Regions from separate parts of the Kitasatospora sp. NPDC043949 genome, predicted to be linked through region 2. Evidence: predicted binding sites of a transcription regulator. Region 2 holds the regulator's gene; the other holds the start of a gene.

Region 1 (14,127 bases), on a different contig from region 2:
TGATGTCGAGGACCACCAGGTCCGGCTGCCAGGTGTGGAAGCCGTCGACCGCGCCCGGCCCGTCGTGGGCCACGGCGACCTTGAAGCCCTCCGCGCCCAGCCGGGCCGCGATCGACTCCGCGATCGTCGGCTCGTCCTCCACCACCAGCACTCTGCGTTGGCTGCTCACCGTGCCGCCGCTGTGGTTGTTGTCCTGCTGAAGTTCTGTCACGGTCACGCCACCGCCCCCAGGGCTGCGGGCCGGCCACCTGTGGGGATGGCGGGACTCCGCTCGTAGTCTTGTTCCGTCGTGGACTGTGCCGGGTCCGCCGTCCCGTCGTGCGTGCGGGTCGGCGGGCGGATTGTCGCCCGCCCACTTCTCCCGCGCACTTCGCAGCGTACGGACAGCGGATGCCTCCCGGCAGGTGGACCGGACGTTTCCGGCCCGTGGGCCGGCTGTCGGGCCGCCCTCGGAGCCCACTGCACGAGTGGGCACGGGCCGATACCTTACCCGGCGATTTTTCTCTGCGTAACGGTACGTATGCAGTCGAGTTGACGCCAAGTCGCCGGTCAGAGCCCCTGTCGGCGCGCTCGCCGAAAGAAGGTCTGGACCAATATCAGGAATCCGGTCGACCGGTTTCCTGACGGTCTTCACCGGCTTTTCTCAGATGCCTCTCAGAACCTCGACGTAACGTGGCCACGACAACGCCCCCGCAGGGCGGGATCCGCGGCGCGCGCCGGTACGTTGGGCACCTGGGTGAGGGGCCGGTGGCTGCCGGCGTGGAGCGGAGGGCGGCATGGCTGGACTGCGGCGAGGTGCCGGACGGGTCGGGGCGCCGCCCGCCGGCCCGCCGTACGGGATGCTCCGGCACGGTCTGCGCACCGGCGTCGTCGAGTGGCTGCTGGCGCGGGTGCCGACACCCCGGCGAAACCCCTTCACCCTCGGCTATCTCGCCGTGGTGGGCGCCACCACGACCTTTGCCAAACTCGCCGATCCGGAACTCGTGCAGCGGCTGCAGGAGGCCTCCAGTTCCGACGGCCACAACCTCCTGCAGCACCCCCTGCGCGCGCTGGTGCTCAGCGGCTTCTGGGTGGCCGGCGAGGTGTGGATGCCGTACCTGTGGGGATTCGCCGTCACCCTCGCGCCGCTGGAGCGCCGGATCGGCCCCGCCCGGGCGGCGGCGGTCTTCGCGATCGGGCACGTCACGGCCACGCTGCTGTCCCAGGGCGTGGTGATCACCGCGGTGGAGACCGGGCGGATGGAGGCCGGGGCGCTGGACTACCTGGACATCGGCGTCAGCTACGGCGTGCTCACCTGTCTGGGCGCGGTGGCCGGGCTGCTGCCGTGGCGCGGGCGGCTGGTCGCGCTCGGCGGCGCCGGGCTGCTGATCGCCGAGCAGATCCTCACCGAGCGGGACCTGGTCACCGCCGTGGGGCACCCGGCCGCGGTGCTCACCGGGGTGGCGCTGTGGCGCTGGCTGCGCCGGGCCCAGGCCCGCCGGCCGCGGCCGAAGCCGCGGACGCGCCGGGTCGAGGCGCCGGCCGCGGGCTCCTCGCCCGCGCCGGGCGGCGCTCCGGTCCTGGACGTGCGCTGACCCTTCCGGGTGTCGCCCCCGGGCGCTTTTGACGGCACTTCCCTCGCCCTCCCCTGCTCGCTCCACACCCGCTCCTGTTCGCTCACGGCGAACGCCGCCCCGGGAACATCCGGCGCGCGCCAGGCCTTAGTCAGGTCGACTCAACTTCACTGACTGGGGAGAGATCATGGCATCGACGTCCACACCGCTCACCCTGCCCGTGCTGCCGCTCGACGACGAGGTCGTCCTGCCGGGCATGGTCGTCCCGCTGGACCTCAAGGACACCGAGGTGCGCGCCGCGGTCGAGGCCGCCCGCGCGGCGGCCACCGGCACCGGCAAGCCGCAGGTCCTGCTGGTCCCGCGGGTGGACGGCTCGTACGCGGCGGTCGGCACCCTGGCCACCGTCGAACAGGTCGGCCGACTGGCCGACGGGGAGCCGGCCGCGCTGGTGCGCGCCGTGCGCCGGGTCCGCATCGGGGCCGGCACCACCGGCCCCGGCGCCGCCCTCTGGGTGGAGACCACGCCCTTCCGGGAGTCCTCGGTGGACACCCCGGTGGCCGGCCGGGCCGCCGAGCTGGTCAAGGAGTACAAGGCGCTGTCCACCCAGTGGCTGCGCAGGCGCGGCGCCTGGCAGATCGTCGACCGGGTGGCCCAGATCGAGGGCGTCGGCGAGCTCGCCGACAACATCGGCTACGCGCCCTTCGCCACCGCCGAGCAGAAGCTCAAGGTGCTGCTGGAGGCCGACCAGGTCGCCCGCCTGGAGTACGCGCTGACCCTGCTGCGCGACCACCTCGCCGAGGAGGAGGTCAACGACACCATCCGCAAGGACGTCGAGGAGGGCGTGGCCAAGCAGCAGAAGGAGTTCCTGCTCCGCCGCCAGCTGGAGGCCGTCCGCAAGGAACTGGCCGAGCTCAACGGCGACCCGGCCGACGAGGAGGGCGACTACCGCGCCCGGGTCGAGGCCGCCGACCTGCCCGAGAAGGTCCGCGACGCGGCCCTCAAGGAGGTCGACAAGCTGGAGCGGGCCTCCGAGCAGTCCCCCGAGGGCCCCTGGATCCGCACCTGGCTGGACACCGTCCTGGAGCTGCCCTGGAACGAGCGCACCGAGGACGCGTACGACATCGCCGGCGCCCGCGCCGTGCTGGACGCCGACCACGCCGGCCTGGCCGACGTGAAGGACCGCATCGTCGAGTACCTCGCGGTGCGCAAGCGCCGGGCCGACCAGGGGCTCGGGCTGGTCGGCGGCCGGCGCGGAGGGGCGGTGCTGGCGCTGGTCGGCCCGCCCGGCGTCGGCAAGACCTCGCTCGGGGAGTCGGTGGCCCGCGCCATGGGCCGCACCTTCGTCCGGGTCGCGCTCGGCGGCGTCCGGGACGAGGCCGAGATCCGCGGCCACCGGCGCACCTACGTCGGCGCGCAGCCCGGCCGGCTCGTGCGGGCGATCAAGGAGGCCGGCTCGATGAACCCGGTCGTCCTGCTCGACGAGATCGACAAGGTCGGCTCCGACTACCGGGGCGACCCGGCCGCCGCCCTGCTGGAGGTGCTGGACCCGGCGCAGAACCACACCTTCCGGGACCACTACCTGGAGGTCGAGCTCGACCTCTCGGACGTCGTCTTCCTCGCCACCGCCAACGTGCTGGAGGCCATCCCCGAGCCGCTGCTCGACCGGATGGAGCTCGTCCGCCTCGACGGCTACACCGAGGACGAGAAGGTCGTCATCGCCCGCGACCACCTGCTCCCGCGCCAGCGCGAGAAGGCCGGACTGGGCGGCGACCAGGTCAGCGTCGACGAGGCGGCGCTGCGCCGACTGGCCGGGGAGTACACCCGGGAGGCCGGCGTGCGGAACCTGGAGCGCTCGATCGCCCGGGTGCTGCGCAGGATCGCCGCCCAGGCCGAACTCGGCGAGCGCGAACTGCCCGCCGCGATCGGCCCGGACGAGCTGCGCGCCCTGATCGGCCGGCCCCACCACGTGCCGGAGGCCGCCCAGGCGCCGGCCGAGCGGCGCACCGCCGTCCCCGGCGTGGCCACCGGCCTCGCCGTGACCGGCGCCGGCGGCGACGTCCTCTACATCGAGGCCTCGCTCGCCGACGCCGAGACCGGCGGCACCGGACTCACCCTCACCGGGCAACTGGGCGACGTGATGAAGGAGTCCGCGCACATCGCGCTCTCCTACCTGCGCTCGCGCGGCGCCGAACTGGAGCTGCCGGTCACCTCGCTGCGCGACCGCGGCGTGCACCTGCACGTCCCCGCCGGGGCCGTCCCCAAGGACGGGCCGAGCGCCGGCATCACCATGACCACGGCGCTCGCCTCGCTGCTGTCCGGCCGCAAGGTGCGCACCGACCTGGCGATGACCGGCGAGGTGTCGCTGACCGGGCGGGTGCTGCCGATCGGCGGGGTGAAGCAGAAGCTGCTCGCCGCCGACCGGGCCGGCGTCACCACGGTGATCATCCCCAAGCGCAACGAGGCCGACCTGGACGACGTCCCGGCCGAGGTGCTGGAGCGGCTCACCGTCCACCCGGTGGCGGACGTGCGGGAGGTGCTGGAGCTGGCCCTGGAACCGGCCAAGGTCCTGGCCGCGGCGGCCTGACCCGGCCGCGCCGGGTCGACGGGCGGACCGACGGGAGGACCGACGGGAGGACGGCGTCTGCGCGTGCCACACTGCGGAGATGCCGTCCCCCACGCAGCGCGCCCTGGCCCGGGTGCCGGCCCGGCTGCGTCCGTACCTGGTGCGGCACCGCAGGCTGGTGAAGTTCCTGCTGGTCGGCGGCGCCTGCTTCACCCTCACCCTGGTGATCGACTTCGAGCTGAAGTTCACCGTGCTGGAGCACAAACCGGTGGTCGCGCTGACGATCGCGACCGTGATCTCGACCGTCGTCTCCTACGTGCTCAACCGTCGCTGGGCCTTCCGGACGGCCGGGCACCCGCGCGAGGCACTGCTGTTCTTCCTGGTCAGCGCCATGGCGATCGCCGTCAACGACCTGCCGCTGGCACTCTCCCGCTACGCCCTGGACCTGCGCGAGCCGTACGTCGGCCCGTTCGCCCAGGAGACCGCGGACTTCCTCAGCGGGATGGTCGTCGGCACCTTCGTCGCGATGCTGTTCCGCTTCTGGGCGATGCAGCGGTGGGTCTTCACCCGGCCCGCCGAACGGGCGCACCCTAGGTACGAACCCGGTTACGCTGCACCCGAGATGCCACGGGATGCGCCATAAGGCCGTGAGGTGAGGGTTATGCGCGGGGAACCGGACGCGGTTCGGAGCGGGCCCGCCAGCCAGCAGGGGATGCGCCGGGCCAACCTGGCCCTGGTGCTCGGGGTGATCGCGCGCGCCCCGCGCTCCCGGGCCGAGGTGGCCGCCGAGACCGGGCTGACCAGGGCCGCCGTCTCCTCGCTCGCCGAGCAGCTGATCGCCGGCGGCCTGGTCGTCGAGGAGGGCCCGGCCGCGCCCAGCGGCAAGGTCGGCCGCCCCGGCACCGCGCTCGGGCTCAACCCGCTCGGGCCCGGCGGCCTCGGCGCCGAGATCGGCGTGGAGCACCTCGGCGCCTGCGTGGTCGACCTGAGCGGCGAGGTCCGGACCTGGCGCCGCCGCGAGGTCCGCAACCGGGGCCGCCGGCCCGCCGCGGTCATGGCCGACCTCGCCGAACTGCTGCACGCGGCCGTCGCCGAGTCGGGCCTGCGCCCGGCCGGGCTGACTCTGGCCGTCCCCGGGCTGGTCGGCACCTCCGGCGGGGTGCTCCAGCGGGCCGCCAACCTGGGCTGGCGGGACGTCCCGCTGGCGGCCGAACTGCGCCCCGCGCTGCGCGCGGCCGGCGCGGCCGAACTGGCCGAGCTGCCGGTCGAGGCGGACAACGAGGCCAACCTGGGCGGGCTGGCCGAACGGTGGCTGGGCGGCGGCCCGGAGGACTTCCTGTACGTCTCGGCCGAGGCCGGCGTCGGCGCGGCGATCGTGGTCGGCGGGCGGCTGCTGCGCGGGGCGCGCGGCTACGCGGGCGAGTTCGGCCACGTACCGGTCCACCCGGACGGCCACCGCTGCGCCTGCGGCGCGCACGGCTGCCTGGAGCAGTACGCGGGGGAGGCGGCCGTGCTGCGGGCGGCCGGGCCGGCGGGCGCGCGGGGCGACTGGGTGACGCTGCTCGCCGGGCGGGCCGGGGCCGGGGACGAGCCGGCCCTCGCGGTGCTGGCCGGGGCCGGTTCGGCGCTGGGCATCGCGGCCGCCGGGGCGGTCAACCTGCTGGACCCGGCCGAGGTGGTGCTGGGCGGCGGCTACGCCCGGCTGGCGTCCTGGCTGCTGCCGGCGATGCGGGCCGAGCTGGCCGCCCGGGTGACGGTGCGGCCCTGGTCGGACGAGCGGCTGACGGTGTCCCGGCTGGGCCGGCGCGGGCCGCTGCTGGGCGCCGCGGTGGGCGTGGTGCGGGCGGTCGTCGCGGACCCGGGCCGGCTCGCCGGCGGCTGACTCCCGGCCCGGGACGCACCGGAGCCCCCGGCCGGGCGGCAGGGGGCTCCGGGTGAGGAACGCGGGGGATCAGGCCTCGGAGGACGCCTCGGCGGCGACGATCTCGCGGCCGCCGGAGCGCGGGCCGCGCAGCACGGCCAGGTAGGCGACGCCGATGCCGATCAGCGCCCAGACCACCAGGACCACGATCGGCATGCCCAGGTTGGTGGAGCCGAAGTAGGCGATCGACTTGGTGGCACTGGTCCCGGCGCCGTTCGGGATCAGCGAGCCGATGGCCCGCCAGAACGGCGGCATCATCGGTGCCGGGTAGACGCCGCCGGCGCTCGGGTTGCCCAGCACCACGAAGATCAGCACCGCGACGCCGATGCCGATGACGTCGAACAGGCACTGCAGCGCCATGGTGAACGCGCCGACCGTGAACACCACCAGGGCGCCGATGCCGGTCAGGGCCAGGATCGAGCCGGGCAGCGCGTCCAGCACCGGTCCGGCGATGATCGTGCCGCCGAGGCCGGCGCCGACCGAGTACAGCGCCAGCACGCCGAGGCGGATCAGCAGGCGGTGGACGTTGGCGGGCTTGGAGCCGGCGCTGATGCCGAGGATCGAGGCGACCAGGTAGCCGCCGACGCACCAGCCGATGACCAGGTAGAACGCGGAGAGGCCGTTGGTGTCGCCCTTGGCGAGCGGCACGACGTCCTCGACCTTGACGGTGCGGCCCTGGGACTTGTCCAGCGCGGTGGTGATGGACTCGGCGGCCTTGGCGGCGGAGGTGCCGCGGGCGCCGCCGACCAGCAGGGTGTCCTCGGTGCCGGTCGGGTTCACGACCAGCGCGGCGTAGATCTTCTGGTCCTTGATCTGCTGGGTGGCCGTCTCGGCGTCCGGGGCGGTGACGGCCTTGACGGCGTCGTCCGGCACGGATTCCAGCCCCTGGACCAGCTTGGGGGTGACCTGCGGCGGGGCGACCACCGCGATCGACAGCTCGTGCGGGGCCGGGTGGTGCAGCGCCCCGACGTACGAGGTGATGAAGCCGAGCTGCAGCAGCAGCACGCCGATCACGAGCAGTGCCGCACGCGGTGTGACCGCGCCCTTCAGTTCAGCGACGAAACCCTGCCCCGGGGCGGCCATCCACATCTCCTTGTGTATTGGGGGAAAACGGATACTTCATACCATGAACTAGTTGGCTTGTCGCACCCCGCGCGCCGCGTTCCGGCCAACGCGGCTGCGGGATACTGGCGCGGTGAGTGACGAGGAATCCCTGCTGGCGGTGGAGCGCGAGGTCGCGCTGATGTTCCGGCGGGGCCGGGCCCGAGTGGCGGAGCTCTCACGCCGGGTGCACCCCGAGCTGGAGGGGATGGCCTACAGCATGCTCGGCTACATCGAGCAGGCCGGGCGGGTGCGGGTGACGGACGTCGGCGTGCACTTCGCGGTCGGCAAGGCCACGGTGAGCCGGCAGATCCGGGCGCTGGAGGAGCTGGGCCTGGTGGCCCGGGAGACGGATCCGCTGGACCGCCGGGCCGCGCTGGTCTCGCTGACCGAGGACGGGCGGCGGCGCTACCTGGCGGCCCGGGACGTCCGGATGCGGCGGGTGCGGGAGCTGCTGGGCAGCTGGTCGCCGGAGGACGTGGACCGCTTCGCGGTGCTGCTGCACCGCTTCAACGACGTGATCGGGGATCCGCCGGCGGAGTGACCGGTGGCCGGGCCCCGGGGCGGGGCCGGTCCGCGGCGGTTGGGGCCGGGCCCGGGGCGGCGGCCGGGGCGGCGGCTGGGGCGAGGCCTTTACTTGGGCTTGAAGAAAGTTGCCTTAGTCAACCATCGGGCCTATGGTTGCGTAAGGCAACGATTTTCCCTGCCCGCGCACCCCCGCCCCCCGCTCACTCCTCCCGCCGAAGGACCCAGATGACCGTCACAGCCGAGGCGACCGTCGGAGCCGCCGTCGACGATCAACCGATGACCCACCGGCAGGTGATGGAGGCGCTGTCCGGCCTGCTGCTCGGCCTCTTCGTGGCCGTGCTCTCGTCGACCGTCGTCTCCAACGCCCTGCCGCACATCCTCACCGACCTGCACGGCGGCCAGTCCGCCTACACCTGGGTGATCACCGCGGCCCTGCTGACCCTGACCGCCTCCACCCCGATCTGGGGCAAGCTCTCCGACCTCGTCAGCAAGAAGCTGCTGCTCCAGATAGCCCTGCTGATCTACATCGCCACCTCCGCCCTGGCCGGCCTCTCCCAGAACACCGCCGAGCTGATCGCCTGCCGCGCCCTCCAGGGCATCGGTGCCGGCGGTGTGGTCGCACTGGGCCAGATCTGTCTGGCCGCGATGGTCCCGCCGCGCGAACGCGGCCGTTACAGCGGCTACTTCGGCGCGGTCTTCGCGCTGGCCACCATCGGCGGACCGCTGATCGGCGGCGTCATCGTGGACACCTCGTGGCTGGGCTGGCGCTGGTGCTTCTACGTCGGCATCCCGTTCGCGCTGGCCGCGATCCTGGTGGTGCAGCGCACCCTCAAGCTGCCGGTGGTCAAGCGCAAGGCGAAGATCGACTACCTGGGCGCGCTGGTCATCACCGGCGCCGTCAGCCTGCTGATGATCTGGATCACGCTGGCCGGCACGAACTACGACTGGCTGTCCTGGCAGACCGCCGCGATGGTCGGCGGCGGCCTGCTGCTGGGCGCCCTGGCCGTGGTGATCGAGCGCCGCGCCGCCGAGCCGATCATCCCGCCGGACCTCTTCAAGTACCGCACCGTCACCCTGGCCGCGGTGGCCAGCGTGCTGGTCGGCGTCGGGATGTACGGCGCGACCACCTTCCTCAGCCAGTACTTCCAGCTGGCCCGCGCCAAGTCCCCGACCATGGCCGGCCTGATGACCCTGCCGATGATCCTCGGCCTGGCGCTCGCCTCCACCGTCGCCGGCCGGCTGATCACCAAGTACGGCAAGTGGAAGGCCTACCTGGTCGCCGGCACGGCGCTGCTCGCGATCGGTTTCGGCCTGCTCGCCACCGCCCGCGCCGACACCGACTACAAGCTGCTCTGCGTCTACATGGCGATCACCGGCATCGGCCTCGGCCTGACCAGCCAGAACCTGGTGCTCGCGGTGCAGAACACGGTGCCGCGCCACGAGCTCGGCGCGGCCAGCTCCGTGGTGACCTTCTTCCGCACCATGGGCGGCGCGATGGGCGTCTCCGCGCTCGGCGCGCTGATGAACAGCAAGGTGACCCACTACCTCGCGGAGAACCTGGCCGCCGCGCACATCCCGGCCGCGAGCGCGGCCGGCGGCGGGGGCATCCCGGACCTGCACAAGCTGCCCGCCCCGATCGTCCCGCTGGTGACGGACGCGTTCGGGCACGGCGTCGGCACCGTCTTCCTGTGGGCCGCGCCGTTCGCGGCGCTGGCCTTCGTCACGGTGCTGTTCATCCGGGAGACCGCGCTGAAGACCAGCCAGCAGGGCTGACTCCGGGCGGGGACGCGCGAACGGGCCGGGGAGTGTGGATCACACTCCCCGGCCCGTTCGGTTCGTCCCGCGCGCGGACGGCGGGAACCGTCGGACCGCGCCCTACGGCGCGGCGATCAGGACCAGGCCGTAGACGACGGCCGCGGCGCAGAGGCCGAAGCAGGCGTAGGCGCCGGCCAGGGCCAGCCGGCCGCCGCCCGGCTCCTGGGCGGCCTCGCCCTCGCGGGCGCTCAGCGCGGCCTCGCGGCGGGACAGGGCCAGGATGCCGAGCGCGAAGACGGAGACCACGGCGACGGTGATGCCGAAGCTGGCACCGGCGGTCTGGGCCAGGGCGTTCCACTTGATGTGCATGGCGGGTGCTCCTCAGCCTGCGGCGCTCAGGCCGCGACCGTGGTCGAGGCGGGGGTGGGGGTGTTCGCGGGGGCGGCGGTGGCGGGGATCTCCACCGGGGTGACGTCGTTGACGTCGTTGACGTTGTCCGCGCTGATCGGCTGGCGGCGGGAGATCAGCCACATCGCGCCGGAGCCGGCCACCAGCACGGCGCCCACCAGGACGATGCCCCAGGTGCCCTGGCGGACCAGCAGCGCGGCACCGCCCGAGACCAGCGCGGCGGCCGGCAGGGTCAGCGCCCAGGTGTAGACCATGCGGCGCACCAGGCTCCAGCGCAGCTCGGCCTTCGGGCCGCCGAGGCCGGCGCCCATGATGCCGCCGGAGCAGACCTGGGTGGTGGAGAGGCCGAAGCCCATGTGCGAGGAGGTCAGGATGACGGTCGCGGCGGCCGACTCGGAGGCGAAGCCCTGCGGCGCCTTGATGTCGGCGAGACCCTTGCCCATCGAGCGGATGATCCGCCAGCCGCCCATGTAGGTGCCGAGCGCGATCGCGGCGCCCGCGGAGATGATCACCCAGGTGGGCGGCAGCGCGCCGTGCGGCAGGGCGCCGACCGACACCAGGGTCAGGGTGATGATGCCCATCGTCTTCTGGGCGTCGTTGGTGCCGTGCGCGAGCGAGATCAGCGAGGACGAGAAGATCTGGCCGGTCTTGAAGCCCTTGGTGGCGGTGGCCTCGTTGCCCTTGCGGGTGATCGCGTAGGCCAGCTTGGTGGCGCCCCAGGAGGCCAGGCCGGCGACCAGCGGGGAGGCGATCGCCGGGATCAGGATCTTGGAGAGGACGGTGTCGAAGTTGACGCCGTTCATGCCGACGCCGACCACGGTGGCGCCGATCAGGCCGCCGTACAGCGCGTGCGAGGAACTGGACGGCAGGCCGCGCAGCCAGGTCAGCAGGTTCCAGAGGATCGCGCCCGCCAGTGCGGCGAAGATGATCTCGGGGTGGATGCCGCTCTTCTCGTTGACGATGCCGCCGGAGATGGTGGTGGCGACCTTCACGGACAGGAACGCGCCCGCGAAGTTGAGGACGGCCGCGATGGTGACCGCGACCTTCGGCCTGAGGGCTCCCGTCGCGATGGAGGTGGCCATCGCGTTGGCGGTGTCGTGGAACCCGTTGGTGAAGTCGAAGGCGAGCGCCGTGATGATCACAACGGCTACCAGGAACGAGATGTGTTCCATACCCAAACAATCGTCGTAGTTGTCGCACGGACGTTGGTGTCGTCGCGACCGTAGGTCTGTTTGGTAAACGGAAGGTGAACTGAGCCGGGAATCGTGGTTCCGCTGGTGTCCCAGTGGTGTCCGGAAGCTTTCGGAGGGGTGTCGGCGGTCGCGCTGAGCTGGACATTAGCGAAGTTCGCCCCGGTTCGCTCCGGTTTGCTGAGAGCTGTCTCACAGATCAACCGAGAATTAACCTCCCAGTCCGGATGCGCCCTGTTTCCGGTGAGTAACCCGTGGGAGGATCTGCGGGATCCGGGGACGCCGGTGACAGGCTGGGGCGGGGAGGACCAACCCATGGGCGGGGCTGCACAGCGCACTGAATCGGCAGTCGTACGGCCCTGGCTGAGGGCGGCACTGCGTTGCGGAGCCGCCCTCGCGGCCGCCGCGCTCGCCCTCCCGCTCGCCGCGCAGGCCGCGTACGCCGCCCCCGATCCGGGCGCCTCGATCACCGCGGCCAGCCCGGGCGACGACCCGCTCGCCGCCGCCAAGGCCACCCTCGGCCCGCTGCTCGACCAGCTGCACACGCTCTACCAGAGCGCCGAGACCGCCACCGAGCAGTACAACGGCGCCGTCGCCAAGGTCGCCGAGCAGCAGGCCGCGCTCACCGACCTCCAGGGCCGGCTGGACCGCCAGCAGAAGCAGGTCGACGCCGGCACCGACATCGCCTCCCAGCTCGCCGCCGCCCAGTACCGCAACGGCGCCGCCTCCGCCTACGCCGAACTGCTGCTCTCCAAGGACCCGTACGAGGCCGTCACCATCGCGGAACTGCTCACCGCCGCCAGCCGCTCGCAGTCCGAGTTCCTGGACCGGCTGAAGACCGACCGCGAGGCCCTCGCCGGCCTGACGAAGCAGACCGAGGACGCGCTCAGGACCTCCCAGACGCTGGTCACCCAGCAGGACGCCGCCAAGGCCAAGGTCGCCACCGACCTCGCCTCCGTCGAGCAGCTGGTCTCCTCGCTCACCGGCGCCCAGCGCACCGAACTGGAGAAGCTGGAGAAGGCCAAGGCCGACGAGGCCCAGCTCGCCTTCCTCGCCTCCGGCGCCCTCGGCAAGGGCGAGCGCACCCCGTCGGCGGCCGGCCGCACCGCCGTCGCCTTCGCGCTCGCCCAGCTCAACAAGCCGTACCTGTGGGGCGGCGCGGGGCCGGACTCCTACGACTGCTCGGGCCTCACCTCGCAGGCCTGGCTGCACGCCGGGCTGCCGATCCCGCGCACCAGCCAGGAGCAGTGGGCCCAGCTCCCGCACATCGCGCTGAACCAGCTCCGCCCCGGCGACCTGGTCATCTACTTCGAGGGCGCCACGCACGTCGCGATGTACATCGGCGGCGGGCTGGTCGTCCAGGCACCTCGGCCGGGCGCCGTCATCAAGGTGTCGCCGATCGGCTCGATGCCGATCCTCGGGGCGGTGCGGCCCGACCCGTCCGGCGCGGCGGACGAGGCCGGCGGCAGCTGGAAGGTGCCCGACCTGCCCGCCGGCTGGGACACCGTCACCCCGATCGCGCCCAGCCCGGCCAACCAGGTCCCGACCGCCCCGGCCCCCGGCACGCCCGCCGACCCGCCGGCCACCCCGGGCACGCCGTCCACCGCCCCGGGCACGCCCGCGGACACCGGCACCGGCACGCCGTCCGGCACCGGAACGCCCACCGACCCGGGGACGCCGTCCGGCACCGGCACCACCGCCCCCGGCACGCCCACCCCGACGCCGACCGGGACCGGCACCGGGACCGGCACGCCCGCCCCGACCGGGACGGGCACCCCGGCGCCGACCGGCACGGGCCCGGCGACGCCCACCCCGACCGGCGCCGGCACCCCGGGTTCCACCGGCACCGCCGCCTCCACCACCACCGGCTCGGCGAGCGCCGGGGCCCCGGGCAGCGCCACCGCGACACTGCCGCTCGGCACCAACTGAGTCATGAGGAAGGCCGCCCGGCGTCCGCGGACGCCGGGCGGCCTTCGCGTGCGTCACGCCGGGGCGCCGGTGTCCGGCTCGAAGCGGACGACCACGGCCTTGGAGGTCGGCGTGTTGCTGATGTCGGCGGTGGAGTCCAGCGGGACGAGCACGTTGGTCTCCGGGTAGTAGGCCGCCGCGCCGCCGCGGGCCACCGGGTAGTGGACCACCCGGAAGTGCGGGGCGCGCCGCTCGACGCCGTCCCGCCACTCGCTCACCAGGTCGACGAAGTCGCCCTCGGCCAGGCCGAGTTCGGCGGCGTCGGCCGGGTTGACCAGGACCACCCGGCGGCCGCCCTTGATGCCCCGGTAGCGGTCGTCCAGGCCGTAGACGGTGGTGTTGTACTGGTCGTGCGAGCGCAGCGTCTGCAACAGCAGGCGGCCCGGCGGGACCTCGGGGGCGGTGAGCGGGTTGACGGTGAAGTTGGCCTTCCCGGTCGCGGTGGGGAAGGTCCGGGAGTCGCGCGGGCCGTGCGGCAGGGTGAAGCCGCCGGGGCGGCGGACCTTCTCGTTGTAGTCCTCGAAGCCGGGGACGACCCGGGCGATCCGGTCCCGCAGGGTGTCGTAGTCGGTGGCGAAGTCCTCCCACGGCACGGTGTCCCCGGGGCCGAGGACGGCGCGGGCCAGCCGGCAGACGATCGCGGTCTCGGAGAGCAGGCCCGGGGCGGGCGGGCGCAGGCCGCCGCGCGAGGAGTGCACCTGGCCCATCGAGTCCTCGACGCTGACGAACTGGGCGCCGGCGCCGGTGACGTCCCGGTCGGTGCGGCCCAGGGTGGGCAGGATCAGTGCGCGGGCGCCGGTGACCACGTGCGAGCGGTTGAGCTTGGTGGAGACGTGCACGGTCAGCCGGCAGCGGCGCATCGCCGCCTCGGTGACGTCGGTGTCCGGGGTGGCCGCGACGAAGTTGCCGCCCATCGCGAAGAACACCCCGACCCGGCCGTCGCGCATCGCCCGGATGGTGTCCACCGAGTCGAGGCCGTGCGCGCGCGGCGGCTCGAAGCCGAACTCCTCGCCGAGCGCGTCCAGGAAGGCCGTCGAGGGCCGCTCGAAGATGCCCATCGTCCGGTCGCCCTGGACGTTGCTGTGCCCGCGCACCGGGCAGACCCCGGCGCCCGGGCGGCCGACGTTGCCGCGCAGCAGC
Region 2 (14,127 bases):
GGGGCGCCATGTGTGGTGATGGCCCCCGGAACCGGAGCCGTCGAGGCGTTGCTGCTCCGCCTCGACGGAAGCGCCTGGGCACGGGCGTGGCGACGTCGGCCCCCAGGACACCCCGGAGTGCGACGGCACCCGGGCCCCGGGGGCCGACGTCGAGCCCGGTACCGTGACCGCCGAGCCCCGCGCCCGACGGCGCGGGCGCGGCGACGAGGGAGAAGCATCCGGCAGGGAGTGTGCGACGTGACGGCGGAACCGGCGGTCGCGCCGCAGCACGGGCAGCCACCGGGCGAGGAACCCGACGAGGCCGCCCGGCAGCTGTACCTGGCGATCCTCGCCCGGGGCGGCCGCATCCCGTTCACCGACACCCAGGACACCGGCCAGGCCGCGCTCCAGCAGCTCGTCGACCTCGGCCTGCTCATCGCCAACCCGATGGACCACTGCTACACCGCCGTCAGCCCGCGCTCCGTCACCGACCGCCTGGGCGCCGAACTCCGCAGCGAGGCGACCAGGCTGCTGGTCCGCGCGGAGAACCTCCCGGGCGCCCTCGACGGCCTCACCCGCGCCTACGACGCGATGCCCCGGCCCTCCGGCCGGGCCGGCGGCGCCGTCCACGTCGAGGGCCACGTCCACATCCGCCAGCGGATCTCCCAGCTCGCCTCCGACTGCCGCTCCGAAGTCCTCGCCGCCCAACCCGGCCACCGCCCCGCCGGCACCCTGCAAGTCGCCCTCCTCCAGGACCTCCACCTGCTCCAGCGCGGCTGCTCCCTGCGCACCATCTACCAGCCCGTCGCCCTCGCCGACCCGCCCGCCCTCGCCTACGTCGAAGAGGTCACCCAGCACGGCTCCCTCATCCGTGTCCTCGACGAACCGTTCCAGCGGCTGCTCGTCTTCGACCGCACCGTCGCCGTGATCTCCGCCAACGACGACAACAGCACCGCCGCCTTCATCACCGACCCGGCCGCCATCACCTTCCTGGTCGGCGCCTTCGAGCGCGACTGGGCCCGCGCCGAAACCGCCGAAACCTCCGCCGCCCTCGGCCCCACCCGCACCATCCCCGACCGGGTCGGCCGGCTCCTCGCCCGAGGCCTCACCCAGCGCGCCGTCGCCACCCGCCTCGGCCTCAGCGAACGCACCGTCGCCGCCCACATCTCCCGCCTCCGCGACCGCCACGGCGCCCAGACCCTCTTCCAACTCGGCTGGCTGATGAGAGGCGCCCGCGATGACCGATGAACCCGGCCCCGCCGAGCGGGCCCCAGCCGACCGGCCCGCCCCGCGCCCGTACCCTCGTCCACCTCGGCGGGCGGCTCCGGGGGGATCCCCATGACCGATCCGTCGACCTCCCCCCTGCCCGACGACGCCGCCCGGGCGCTGTACCTCGCCGTCGTCGGCAACGGCGGCATCCTCCGGGCGGCCGACCTGACTCCGGCTGACGAACCGGTCCTGGGGCGGTTGCTCGACCTCGGACTGGTCGTCCCGAGGGTCGAGGACGCGGCCTACGCCGCGGTGAACCCGCGTGTCGTCATCGGCCGGATCGGATCCGAACTGCGTTCCGTGGGTGGCGAACTGCTGGCCAGGGCGGACGAAGCACCCGAGCGGTTCGCCGAGTTGGCGCAGGCCTTCGACGTCACGCCGCGCCACCCCGAGTGCTCCGTCGATGTCACGTACGTGCACGGCTTCGAACAGATCCGCCTGCGCCTGGCCCAACTCGACGCCGAGTGCTCGCAGGAGATGCTGTCCGCCCAGCCCGGCGGTGCCCGGCCCGTCGAGGGGCTCCCGGACGCCCTCGACCGGATGCGGCGGCTCGCCGAGCGCGGCGGCACCGTCCGGGGCATCTACGAGCCGGCGGCGGCCGCAGACCCGGCGACCGCCGCCTTCGCCGCCGCGTCCGCCGAGATCGGCTGCCGGTACCGGGTGCTGGGCGAGCCGTTCCGGCGGGTCCTGATCTACGACCGGAAGGTGGCCGTCATCCCCGCCGCGTCCGACAACAGCCGCGCGGCCTTCGTCGAGGACCCGGTGGTGGTCGACTTCATGGCCGACGCCTTCGAACGCGACTGGCAGCGCGCCGCCCGGGTCCGCTGGTCCCGTGGCCCGGAAGCCACCGAACCAGCCGATTCCCTGCCCGACCAGGTCGGCCGTTTCCTCGCCCAGGGCCTCACCCAGCGCGCCATCGCCACCCGCCTCGGCCTGAGCGAACGCACGGTGGCCGGCCACATCGCCCGGCTGCGCGAACTGTACGACGCCGAGACGCTCTTCCAACTCGGCTGGCAGCTCCGGTCGGCGGCCGACGCCGCCCGTCGGCGGGTGCCGTGATGCACGGGCGCGGCGCCGAGCGGCCCGACCAGGCCGCACACGACCTGTACCTGCGCATCCTCCGGCGCGGCGGCTGGATCGACCGGGCCGAGGTGGCCGACGCCGACCGACCGGCCCTGGAACACCTGCTCGCGCTCGGGCTGCTGCTCGCCCGGCCCGAATCCGACGTCTGCACCGCCGTCAACCCGCGGACGGTCGGCGACCGGATCAGTGCCGAGCTCCGGGCCGAAGGCACCCGGCTGCTCGTCCAGGCCGCCCAACTCCCGCAGGCCCTCGACGACCTGACCAAGGCCTACGACACGGCCCCGCGCCCGACCGACCGCGCCGGTACGGTGCATCACGTCCAGGGCCTCGGCGCGGTCATCCGGCGGTTCACCGAGGTGGAGGCGGCCTGCCGCCAGGAGATCCTCGTCGCCCAGCCCGGCCGGCCCCGCCACGCCCACCAGTTGGAGGAGGCCCTGGAACGGATCGGCCGGTTCTGCGGCCGGGGCGGCCGGATCCGGGTGATCTACGCACCCGGCGCCGTCCGGGACCAGGCGACCGCCGACCACACCGCCCGCGGCACCGAACTGGGCGCCCGCTTCCGGGTCCTGGCCGAGCCGTTCCGCCACCTGCACATCTTCGACCGCCGGATCGCCGTGCTCCAGTCCGCCGACGACCTCCGGAGCGCGACCTTCATCGAGGATCCGGCGACCGTCGACCATTTCCTGGCCGTGTTCGAACGGGACTGGGCCCGCTCAGGCCGCCTCCTCTGGAGCGCCGACCAGGCGTCCGCTCCCGAGTCGACGGCCCACGAGCAGGTCGGCCGGCTCCTCGCCCAGGGCCTCACCCAGCGCGCCATCGCCGGGCGCCTCGGCCTCAGCGAGCGGACGGTGGCCGGCCACATCGCCCGGCTGCGCGAACTGCACGACGCGGAGACGCTGTTCCAGCTGGGCTGGCAGCTGCGGGGCGCCCGGACGGGGGAGCCCGATGGGTGAGCGCTGTTCAGCCGGTGGCGGCGCTGGTCGGCCAGTAGCCGGCCCGGCCGACGACGGGGGGCTGCTGCCGGGGGACGTTGAACTGCTCACCGGGGGCGGTCCAGAAGCCCTCGCGCAGGGACAGCGCCATGCCGGCCCAGTCGAGCGCGGTCTCCACGGTGTGGTTGAGGGCCTCCTGCGACCAGGTGTCGTCGAAGACCAGCGGCAGGACGGGGGCGACCTGCTCGATGGTGGCGATCAGCGGGTTGTGCGTGATGGCCTCGTCGACGAGGAGGACGATCGGCTTCCGCAGCGCCGACGCCCACCCCAGCTCCAGGCTCACCCCGGCCGACAGCGGCGCCCCGACGTAGGCGAACACGAGGTCCGCGGACTGCAGGGCCCGGAAGTCGGACGGCACCCGGGGCTCCGGCGCCTGCCCGGCGACGGTCCAGGCATCACTGTGGTGCGCGCTGTACACGGCGGCACCGCTGCGGAGCAGGGTGGTACGGAGCGTCGTCAGCCGCGTCCGGCTGGCGAGCGTCACCACACTGTCCGCGGGCCCGGTCAGCCGCATCAGCGGCGCGGCCAGGAACACACGCGCACGCCGGCCCTCGGGGGTCTGTCCGGCGTGCTCTCGCAGGTAGGGCTCACTCATTGTCGACTCCGGGGATAGGTGCCAACCAGGCCGATCGCCCCGTTGGGTGGTGACTATCGGAATGCTGCTGTGCATTCGTTGTGGTCGAAACGAACTAGTCATGGACATGTTGTTTGTGGTGTCCCCGTCTTCCCCCTCCCGCGAGAGGGGTTGGGGAGTGCACTGATCGTCTCTGTCGACCGTCGCCACCGTCCACAGAGCCGTGGTGTCATCTCGATGCCTGGCAGAGAGATGACGCACTGGGGTAGCAGGCCCCCTGGCTTCCGGCATGGGCTTGCGGCATTATGTGGCAGGTTGTTCGAAACAATGGCTGGGTACCCGCGTCAAGTCTTAAACAAAGAGAGGGGGCACCATGTCTCGGATACGCCGGGTGGTGCGGTTTGTCCTGGTTCCAGTCGTTGTGGGTCTGGCGCTTTTCATCAGCAGCGGTTCGAGTCCGGCCGACGACACGATCTGGAACATCGGGGTTTCCCACGATGCGGCAGCGCCGAAGACCATGGCGCTGGCCAATGACACGATCTGGAACTGAGACCGCCGCGACGCTTGGTCAGTGATAGCTGTCGGAGTCGGTCGGAACGCTGTTCCTGGCCAATGCGTACCCGAGTTGGAAGAGCGACTCGACATTGTGCTCGTCGCGCATCTCGGCCAGGTGCCGCGCGAGCGTCCTTTCACTGATGCCGAGTCTGCGGGCGATCACCCGGTGGTTCACGCCTTCGAGCATGAGGTCGATGATCGTCTGCCGCATCCCGGAGACCACCTGCTGCGGAACGGCGCGCGCGCCGTCGAAGTCCAGCGCCCGGCTCCAGTTCCGCTCGAAGATCTCGCTGATCAGGTAGCTGATGACGGCCCGATCGTGCACGAAGGCAGCCAGATTGAGGTCCTCGGCGATGGGGATGACCGCGATTCGGCGATCGATGACGATCAATCGCGTGTAGGGCTCCTCCAGCGTCCGGAACCGCCCGCCGGCCTTGGTTATCGTGGCCACGTATTCCCTGGTGGGAGCGTGGTACCGGGTGCTCGGGTGGTAGATCGTCCTGAGCGTGATGCCCAGGCGGAGGGCTTCGAGGTCGCGGGTGAGGATGCCGGTGAGCGCCTCCGACGGGCGCGGCCCGCCGGGTTGGGCGGCGAGGATCTCCTCCGAGGCGCTGGCGACGATCTGCTGCACCCGCTGGTTGATCAGCACCTTCCCCCGCACGTACTCGATCGCGCCGCCGGCCTGCTCCGGTGAGTGGTAAGCGGCCGTCAGGTCGTGGAGATCGGTGGCGAGGGCCGACGCGCGGGTGAGCAGGTCGAGCGCCTGGCGCTGCCAGGTCACGGAGAGGCTCTCGGACAGCTGCTGGGGGTCGACCGCGACGAGGACACCGGGCTCGTCGGTGTCGGCGACCAGAAGGCCTATGGCCACCAACTCCTCCTGGGCCCCGCCCGCCCTGGCGAGGTCGGAGTCCTTCGGAAGCCGTCCGTTCTCGCGGATGACCGCCAGATACAACTCCCGCGCTTCTTTCGAGAGGACGGAGGGCCCAATCGCGGCGGTACTGGGCTGTTCTCGTCCACTCATCTGCGGGCTCCTTGCCGTGGCCGTGTCTGCACTACCTGCCGGGCACCAATACCGGAATCGCAGTGCAGCATGCCAGATCGGGTGGCATCGGTGAGGGCGGCCAGATTTGTTCGACAGCACTCTCTCACCACGATCAAGCCGCCGGCACCCCCCCGGGTGGAGGGGAGCCGGCGGCCGGAGGTGTTCAGCCAAGTCTCAGCGTTTGGGGCGCCAGACGACCAGGGCGCTGGACTGGGTGGGGGGCTGGTAGGGGACGAGGTCGCGGCGGTAGGAGGCGTGGACGGCGGCCTCGCGCTGCTGGAGGGCGCTGGTGGCGCCTTCGAGGGAGTCGACCAGTTCGCCGATGCGGGACTGGAGCGCGGTGACCTGGTTCTCCAGCTCGATGATCCGCTTGATGCCGGCCAGGTTGATGCCCTCGTCCTGGGAGAGCCGCTGGACCTCGCGCAGCTGCTGGATGTCGCGCGCGGAGTAGCGGCGGCCCCGGCCGGCGGTGCGGTCGGGGCTGACCAGACCGAGGCGGTCGTACTGGCGGAGGGTCTGCGGGTGCAGGCCGGAGAGCTCGGCGGCGACGGAGATGACGTACACCGGGGTGTCCTCGGTGAGGACGTACTGCGGCGGGGCGGTGGGCCGCCGGGTGCGGCGGCCGTCGCCGGGCAGGCCGGAGCCGATGCCGGGCAGGCCTTCACCGATGCCGGGGCCGATGGGGCTGTCGGGGATCATCTGGTCGTCACGCTCCCTTCGCCGCCCGGAACAGGGCGGCTCGTGGGTCGTCGGAGGCGGTGGCCTCGCGGTACTGCTCCAGGGCGTTCAGCGCGTCCCCGGTGACGTGCCGCGGCACCACGACCTCGACGGTGACGAGGAGGTCGCCGCGGGTGCCGTCCTTGCGGGTGGCACCCTTGCCGCGGGCGCGCATGGTGAGGCCGTTGGCGCTGCCGGGGGGCAGCTTCAGCTTCACGGCGGGCCCGTTCAGCGTGGGCACCTCGATGGTGGCGCCGAGGGTGGCCTCGGGGAAGGTGACGGGGACGGTGACGGTGAGGTTGTCCCCCTTGCGCCCGAAGACGGGGTGCGGGCCGACGTGCACGGTGACGTAGAGGTCGCCGGGCTGTCCGCCGCGTTCGCCCTGGGCGCCCTTGCCCTTGAGCCGGATGCGCTGGGCGTCCTGGACGCCGGCCGGGATGCGGACCTGCATGGTGTGGGCGGAGCTGGCCCGGCCGCTGCCGTGGCAGTCGACGCACGGGTCGTCGACGATCATGCCGCGCCCGCGGCAGTCCTTGCACGGCTCGGAGAGCGCGAACGCGCCCTGGCCGCGGCTGACGGTGCCGGCGCCGACGCAGGTCGGGCAGACCCGCGGGGTGGTGCCGGACTTGGCGCCGGTGCCGTTGCAGCTGCGGCAGGGGGCCTGGCTGGTCATCCGCAGCGGGACGGTCGCACCGTCGACGGCCTCGTCGAAGGCGAGGGTCACCTCGGTCTCGACGTCGGCGCCGCGCCGGGGCTGGGCCTGCCGGCCGCCGCCGCGGTTGAAGAGCCCGCCGAAGACGTCGCCGAGCCCGCCGCTGCCGGTGTTCTGGCTGCCGCTGAAGAGGTCGCCGAAGTCGAAGTTGTAGCTGCCGTTGCCCTGGCCGGGTCCGCCGGCCCGGAAGCCGCCGTTGGCGAAGAGGCTGCGGGCCTCGTCGTACTCCTTGCGGCGCTTCTCGTCGGACAGGACGTCGTAGGCCTCGGAGATGTCCTTGAAGCGTTCCTCGGCCTTGACGTCACCCTTGTTGGCGTCCGGGTGGAACTCGCGCGCGAGCTTGCGGTAGGTCTTCTTGATCTCGGCGGCGGTGGCGTCCTTGGGCACGCCGAGGACCTTGTAGTAGTCCTTCTCCACGTAGTCCTTGCCACTCATGCGTCCACCTCGCTCCGCTCGGCAGCCGCTCCGCGCAACACGCGCCTTTCAACGATTCGTTTTTCAACGATTCGCTCGCTGCGCTTGCTCATAGCTGCCGCCACCTCCCGATGTCCATCGTCGCTGCGCTGTCAACAGCCGCTTCACCGGGCGCTGTTGACAGCGCGCTGCGGAGCCGGCCGCCGTACTGGCCGGCGTACGACTCCGCAGCGCACTGGTTGTCAGCTGTCACAGGTTGTCAGCTGTCCGAACCACCGTCGGACTTGTCCGCGTCCCCGGACTTCGCCTCGCCGTCGGGCGCGGCCGTGGTCTGGGTGCCCGGCTGGGGCTCCGCGACGGCGACCATGGCGGGGCGGATGATCCGCTCGCCGATGCGGTAGCCGGGCTGGAGGATCTGCACACAGGTGTCCTCGGTGACGTCCGAGGAGTAGCTGTGCATCAGCGCCTCGTGCATGGTCGGGTCGAAGGGCTCGCCCTCCTTGCCGAACTGCTGGAGGCCCAGCTTGGCGACGACCGTCTCCAGGGACTCGGCGACGGACTTGAAGCCGCCGGTGACCTCGCCGTGCTCGCGGGCGCGGCCGATGTCGTCGAGCACCGGGATCAGGGACTCCAGGATGTTGGAGACCGCGATCTCGCGGACCGTCAGCCGGTCGCGCTCGACCCGCTTGCGGTAGTTCTGGTACTCGGCCTGCAGGCGCTGCAGGTCGGCGGTGCGCTCGGCCGACTCCCGCTTGGCAGTGGCGAGTTCGTCGGAGCCCGCACCGGAGCCGGAGTCGGCGGCGCCGGCTGCGGCGGCCTCCTCGGCGGCCTTGATCACAGCCTCGTCGGCGGCGGAGTCGTCGCCGGGCTTGCCGCCCTGCGGCTTGTCCGTCATGCCGCACCGCCCTTGGGCTTCTCGTCGTCCACGATCTCGGCGTCGACGACGTCGTCGTCCTTGGCCTGGGTGGACTCGCCGGCCGGGGCGGCGGCGTCGGCGTTGGCGTACAGCGCCTGGCCGAGCTTCTGCGCGGTGGTGGAGACCTTCTCCGAGGCTTCGCGGATCTTCGCGATGTCCTCGCCCTTCAGGGCCTCCTTGAGCTCGCCGATGGCGGTCTCGACCTCGGCCTTGACGTCGGCGGGGAGCTTGTCGGTGTTGTCGGCGATGAACTTCTCGGTCGAGTAGACGAGCTGCTCGGCGGAGTTGCGGGTCTCGACGGACTCGCGGCGCTTGTGGTCCTCCTCCGCGTACTGCTCGGCCTCGCGCATCATGCGCTCGATGTCGTCCTTCGGCAGCGCGGAGCCGCCGGTGACGGTCATCTTCTGCTCCTTGCCGGTGCCGAGGTCCTTCGCGCCGACGTGCATGATGCCGTTGGCGTCGATGTCGAAGGTGACCTCGATCTGCGGCAGGCCGCGCGGCGCCGGCGGCAGGCCGGTCAGCTCGAACATGCCCAGCTTCTTGTTGTACGCCGCGATCTCGCGCTCGCCCTGGTAGACCTGGATCTGCACGGACGGCTGGTTGTCCTCGGCCGTGGTGAAGATCTCGGACCGCTTGGTCGGGATCGTGGTGTTGCGCTCGATCAGCTTGGTCATGATGCCGCCCTTGGTCTCGATGCCGAGGGACAGCGGGGTGACGTCGAGCAGCAGGACGTCCTTGACCTCGCCCTTGAGGACACCGGCCTGGAGCGCGGCGCCGATGGCGACGACCTCGTCCGGGTTGACGCCCTTGTTGGCGTCCTTGCCGCCGGTCAGCTCGCGGACGAGCTCGGCGACGGCGGGCATGCGGGTCGAGCCACCGACCAGGACGACGTGGTCGATCTCGGAGAGCGAGATGCCGGCGTCCTTGATCACGTTGTGGAACGGGACCTTGCAGCGCTCCAGCAGGTCGGAGGTGAGCTGCTGGAACTGGGCGCGGGTGAGCTTCTCGTCCAGGTGCAGCGGGCCCTCGGCGGAGGCCGTGATGTAGGGCAGGTTGATCGAGGTCTCGGAGGACGAGGACAGCTCGATCTTGGCCTTCTCGGCGGCCTCGCGCAGACGCTGCAGGGCCATCTTGTCCTTGGACAGGTCGACGCCGTGGCCGGCCTGGAAGACCTTGACCAGGTGGTCGACGACCTTCTGGTCCCAGTCGTCACCACCGAGGTGGTTGTCACCGTTGGTGGCCTTCACCTCGACGACCCCGTCGCCGATCTCCAGCAGGGAGACGTCGAAGGTGCCGCCGCCGAGGTCGAAGACCAGGATGGTCTGGTCGTCCTTGTCGAGGCCGTAGGCCAGGGCGGCCGCGGTCGGCTCGTTGACGATGCGCAGGACGTTGAGGCCCGCGATCTCACCGGCCTCCTTGGTGGCCTGGCGCTCGGAGTCGGAGAAGTACGCCGGAACGGTGATGACGGCGTCGGTGACGGTCTCACCCAGGTAGGCCTCGGCGTCCCGCTTCAGCTTCTGCAGCACGAAGGCGCTGATCTGCTGCGGGTTGAAGTCCTTGCCGTCCAGGTTGATCTTCCACCCGGTGCCCATGTGGCGCTTGACCGAGCGAATGGTGCGATCGACGTTGGTGACCGCCTGACGCTTGGCCACCTCGCCGACCAGGACCTCGCCGTTCTTCGCGAAAGCGACGACGGACGGCGTGGTCCGCGCGCCCTCGGCGTTCGTGATGACGGTGGGCTCGCCACCCTCCAGAACGCTGACGACCGAGTTCGTCGTACCGAGGTCGATGCCGACCGCGCGTGCCATCGTAAATACCTCCACGGAAGAGTTGAGCTTTACAGGCTCAAGGATGCATGACCGGATGGGTGTCGTCAACAGGGATGAGTCGCCGCCGCTCAACTTTGCTGAGCGGTCTCCTTCCCGCGGCCGCGGCGACTTCCCGTGGCCTTGGTCGTGGCCGTGGTCGCCGGCCGCGGCGCGTGTGGCGCCACGTGACTGCCGCCATAGCTTGGGAACCTTCTGGAGGACTGGTGGTGGGCGGTAATGTCCGGGCCGTCGGCCCGGAAAGTTACCGGCGAGTACAATCCCTTCCACGCAAGACCGTTCAAAGACCGCTCAACAGCAAGCCGCAGGAGACGGAGAGCCGATGCAGCTAGCAGCGATCGTCATCTCGCTGGTCACGTTCGTGATCGGCACCGCGCTCGCCGCCCGTGCGGCGCTGTACATCTACAAAGTGGTACGGACCGGCCAGCCGGACCCCACCCGCTTCGGTCAGCCCGCCCAGCGGGTGAAGACCGTCGCGGTCGAGTTCGTCGGACACACCCGGATGAACCGCTGGGGGATCGTGGGCATCGCCCACTGGTTCGTCGCGGTCGGCTTCTTCAGCCTGGTGCTGACCATCGTCAACGCCTTCGGCCAGCTCTTCGACGCCGAGTTCGCGCTGCCGATCATCGGCCACTGGATGCTCTGGCAGCTCTTCGTCGAGCTCGTCGGCACCCTCACCACGCTGGGCATCGCGACGCTGATCGTGATCCGGCTGCTCAGCCTGCCGTCCCGGTCCGGCCGCAAGTCCCGCTTCGCCGGCTCGATCGCCTGGCAGGCCTTCTACGTCGAGTACACGATCCTCGGCATCGGCCTCTGCATCCTGATGCTGCGCGCCCTGGAGGGCGCCCTCAACGGCGTCGACTCGTACGGGCCCGAGCACCTGGTCTCGTACCCGCTGGTCTCCGCCTTCAGCGGCCTGTCGCACGGCACGCTGGAGAACCTGATCTACCTCTTCGCGATGCTGAAGATCTGCATCTCGTTCGCGTGGGCGACCACCATCGGCATCAACCCCTCGATGGGCGTGGCCTGGCACCGCTTCCTCGGCTTCTTCAACATCTACTTCAAGCGCGAGGAGGACGGCGGCACCGCGCTCGGCGCCCTGCGTCCGATGACCAGCGGCGGTCAGCCGATCGACTTCGAGGACCCGGCCGACGACGCCGTGTTCGGCGTCTCCCAGGTCGAGCACTTCTCCTGGAAGGGCATCCTCGACTTCTCCACCTGCACCGAGTGCGGCCGCTGCCAGTCGCAGTGCCCGGCCTGGAACACCGGCAAGCCGCTCTCGCCGAAGCTGCTGATCATGGGCCTGCGCGAGCACGCCTTCGGCAAGGCGCCCTACCTGCTGGCCGGTGGCGGCAAGGACATGGAGGGCGAGGAGAAGGCCACCGCCGAGCAGCTCAAGGACGTCCCGGCGGCCGCCTTGGCCGAGGCCGAGCGCCCGCTGATCGGCACCGCCGAGGAGAACGGCGTCATCGACCCGGACGTCCTGTGGTCCTGCACCACCTGCGGCGCCTGCGTCGAGCAGTGCCCGGTGGACATCGAGCACATCGACCACATCGTCGACATGCGCCGCTACCAGGTGATGATCGAGTCCTCGTTCCCGACCGAGGCCGGGACGATGCTCAAGAACCTGGAGAACAAGGGCAACCCGTGGGGCATGGCCACCAAGGCCCGCCTGGACTGGGTCAAGGAGCTCAAGAAGGAGACCGGCATCGAGGTGCCGGTGATCGGCGAGGACATCGACCCCGCCGAGGTCGAGTACCTCTACTGGGTCGGCTGCGCCGGCGCCCTGGAGGACCGCGCCAAGAAGACCACCAAGGCCTTCGCCGAGCTGCTGCACACCGCGGGCGTGAAGTTCGCCATCCTCGGCAAGGAGGAGTCCTGCACCGGTGACTCCGCCCGCCGGCTGGGCAACGAGTTCCTCTTCCAGATGCTCGGCGCGCAGAACGTCGAGACGCTGAACGCGGCCCTGGAGGACGCGCCGGTCAAGCGGATCGTCGCCACCTGCCCGCACTGCTTCAACACCATCGCCAACGAGTACCCGCAGCTGGGCGGCCACTTCGAGGTCATCCACCACACCCAGCTGCTGCAGCACCTGATCGACGAGGGCAAGCTCGTCCCGGTCAACCCGGTCGAGGGCCTGATCACCTACCACGACCCCTGCTACCTGGGCCGCCACAACAAGGTCTACAGCCCGCCGCGCGAGATCATGGACAAGGTCCCCGGTCTGCGTCAGCAGGAGATGCACCGGCACAAGGAGCGCGGCTTCTGCTGCGGCGCCGGCGGTGCCCGGATGTGGATGGAGGAGCGCATCGGCAAGCGGATCAACACCGAGCGCGTGGACGAGGCGCTGTCCCTCAACCCGGACATCGTCTCCACCGCCTGCCCGTTCTGCCTGGTGATGCTCTCCGACTCGGTCAACGGCAAGAAGAACGAGGGCGCTGCCAAGGAGCACCTGAAGGTGGTCGACGTCGCCCAGCTGCTGCTCGACTCGGTGAGGGCGACCCCGCCGGCCGCCGCCGAGGAGCCTGCGACGGTGGACGCGTAGCGTCCTCTGTTCGACAGTTCTGCTACAACTGCCCGGCCCGGTGGTCGCCGCGAGAGCGCCCGCCGGGCCTGGCTTTTGGGGGGCCGGGACGGGCCGGACCGGGGGCGGATCCGGGGCGGGACCCGTAGGGGAGTGGTGCCAATCGCACGGCCGCCTGAGTGTCCGCCCGTTGGGAGGAAATACAGTAGGCGGCAGACCGGCCTCGCGCCGGTCGACCCGTTCCGGACGGCCGGACGGGTCCTGACCACCGACGGAGGTATCGGCCCGCCGGGCCGGGCCGCAGAGCACAAGGGGAACAGCGCAGACCATGACCGAGGCGATCATGCTGGTCGGTGGTAAGGGCACGCGACTGCGTCCGCTGACCACCCACACCCCCAAGCCCATGCTGCCGGTGGCGGGCGTCCCCTTCATCGCACACCAGCTGGCCCGCGCGGCCGCCGCCGGTGTCACCCGCGTCGTGCTGGCCACCTCCTACCTGGCCGAGGTCTTCGAGGACCACTTCCAGGACGGCACCCCGTACGGCATCGAGCTGGTCTACCTGACCGAACGCGAGCCGCTGGGCACCGGCGGCGCGATCCGCAACGCGGCGACCGGGCTGACCTGCGGCCCCGACGAGCCCGTGCTGGTCTTCAACGGCGACATCCTCTCCGGCGTCGACATCGCCGCCCTGCGCGACGGCCACGTGGCCGCCGGGGCCGACGTCACCCTGCACCTCACCCGGGTCGAGGACCCGCGCGCCTTCGGCCTCGTCCCGACCGACGCGAACGGGCGGGTGCTGGAGTTCCTGGAGAAGCCGGAGACGCCCGAGCAGATCGTCACCGACCAGATCAACGCCGGCTGCTACGTCTTCACCCGGTCCGTCATCGACCGCATCCCGGCCGGCCGCGAGGTGTCCGTCGAACGCGAGACCTTCCCCGAGCTGCTGGCCACCGGCGCGCTGCTGCGCGGCGTCGTCGACACCTCGTACTGGCTCGACCTCGGCACCCCGGCCGCGTTCGTCCGCGGCTCGGCCGACCTGGTGCTCGGCAAGGTCGACTCCCCGGCCGTCCCCGGCCCGACCGGCGACGCCCTGCTGCTGCCCGGCGCCACCGTCCACCCCGGCGCGGTGCTCAGCGGCGGCACCGTGGTCTCCGCGAACGCGGTGGTCGAGGCCGGCGCGATCGTCGAGGGCAGCGTGATCCTGCCGGGCGCGGTGGTCGGCCCGGAGACCCTGGTCAAGGACTCCATCGTGGGCGCCTTCGCCACCGTCGGCGCCCGCTCGGCGCTGGACGGCGCGGTGATCGGCGACGGCGCGATCGTCGAGTCCGACAACGAGCTGCCGAACGGCATCCGGATCGCCTGCGGCACCCTGCTGCCGGTCGGCGCGGTCCGCACCTCGGCCGGCCCGGGCGGCTGCCCGGCCGGCACCGCCGCGGCCGCCGCGGTGCACGGGCCCTCGGTCAGCGCGCAGCGGTAGCAGGACGCCGGGCCGGGGCGCTGTCGCCGGGTCGGCGGTGGCGCCGT

What was found. The regulator HspR, encoded in region 2, represses chaperone genes until heat shock. The targets are predictions, from matches to a motif close to TTGAGNNNNNNNNNCTCAA.
Region 1: a site for HspR is predicted at 1,700-1,718, ahead of lon (endopeptidase La). Genes of this name have one in related genera too.

The regions. Positions count from the first base shown of each region.
Region 1 covers NZ_JBWKEQ010000008.1:167,453-181,579, reverse strand. Annotated here, with positions in the region: gene AC07AL_RS09700 (response regulator transcription factor) at 1-211, opposite strand, end outside; gene AC07AL_RS09695 (rhomboid-like protein) at 777-1,574, shown strand; gene lon (endopeptidase La) at 1,741-4,137, shown strand; gene AC07AL_RS09685 (GtrA family protein) at 4,217-4,759, shown strand; gene AC07AL_RS09680 (ROK family protein) at 4,778-5,998, shown strand; gene AC07AL_RS09675 (ABC transporter permease) at 6,068-7,120, opposite strand; gene AC07AL_RS09670 (MarR family winged helix-turn-helix transcriptional regulator) at 7,233-7,682, shown strand; gene AC07AL_RS09665 (MDR family MFS transporter) at 7,892-9,439, shown strand; gene AC07AL_RS09660 (hypothetical protein) at 9,542-9,790, opposite strand; gene AC07AL_RS09655 (inorganic phosphate transporter) at 9,817-11,001, opposite strand; gene AC07AL_RS09650 (NlpC/P60 family protein) at 11,335-12,948, shown strand; gene AC07AL_RS09645 (FdhF/YdeP family oxidoreductase) at 13,002-14,127, opposite strand, start outside.
Region 2 covers NZ_JBWKEQ010000032.1:61,137-75,263, forward strand. Annotated here, with positions in the region: gene AC07AL_RS24785 (LuxR C-terminal-related transcriptional regulator) at 238-1,227, shown strand; gene AC07AL_RS24790 (LuxR C-terminal-related transcriptional regulator) at 1,318-2,307, shown strand; gene AC07AL_RS24795 (LuxR C-terminal-related transcriptional regulator) at 2,307-3,284, shown strand; gene AC07AL_RS24800 (TIR domain-containing protein) at 3,292-3,918, opposite strand; gene AC07AL_RS24805 (hypothetical protein) at 4,271-4,447, shown strand; gene AC07AL_RS24810 (helix-turn-helix domain-containing protein) at 4,466-5,473, opposite strand; gene AC07AL_RS24815 (heat shock protein transcriptional repressor HspR) at 5,669-6,193, opposite strand; gene dnaJ (molecular chaperone DnaJ) at 6,201-7,358, opposite strand; gene grpE (nucleotide exchange factor GrpE) at 7,597-8,232, opposite strand; gene dnaK (molecular chaperone DnaK) at 8,229-10,061, opposite strand; gene AC07AL_RS24835 ((Fe-S)-binding protein) at 10,402-12,624, shown strand; partial or broken gene manB (mannose-1-phosphate guanylyltransferase) at 12,932-14,005, shown strand.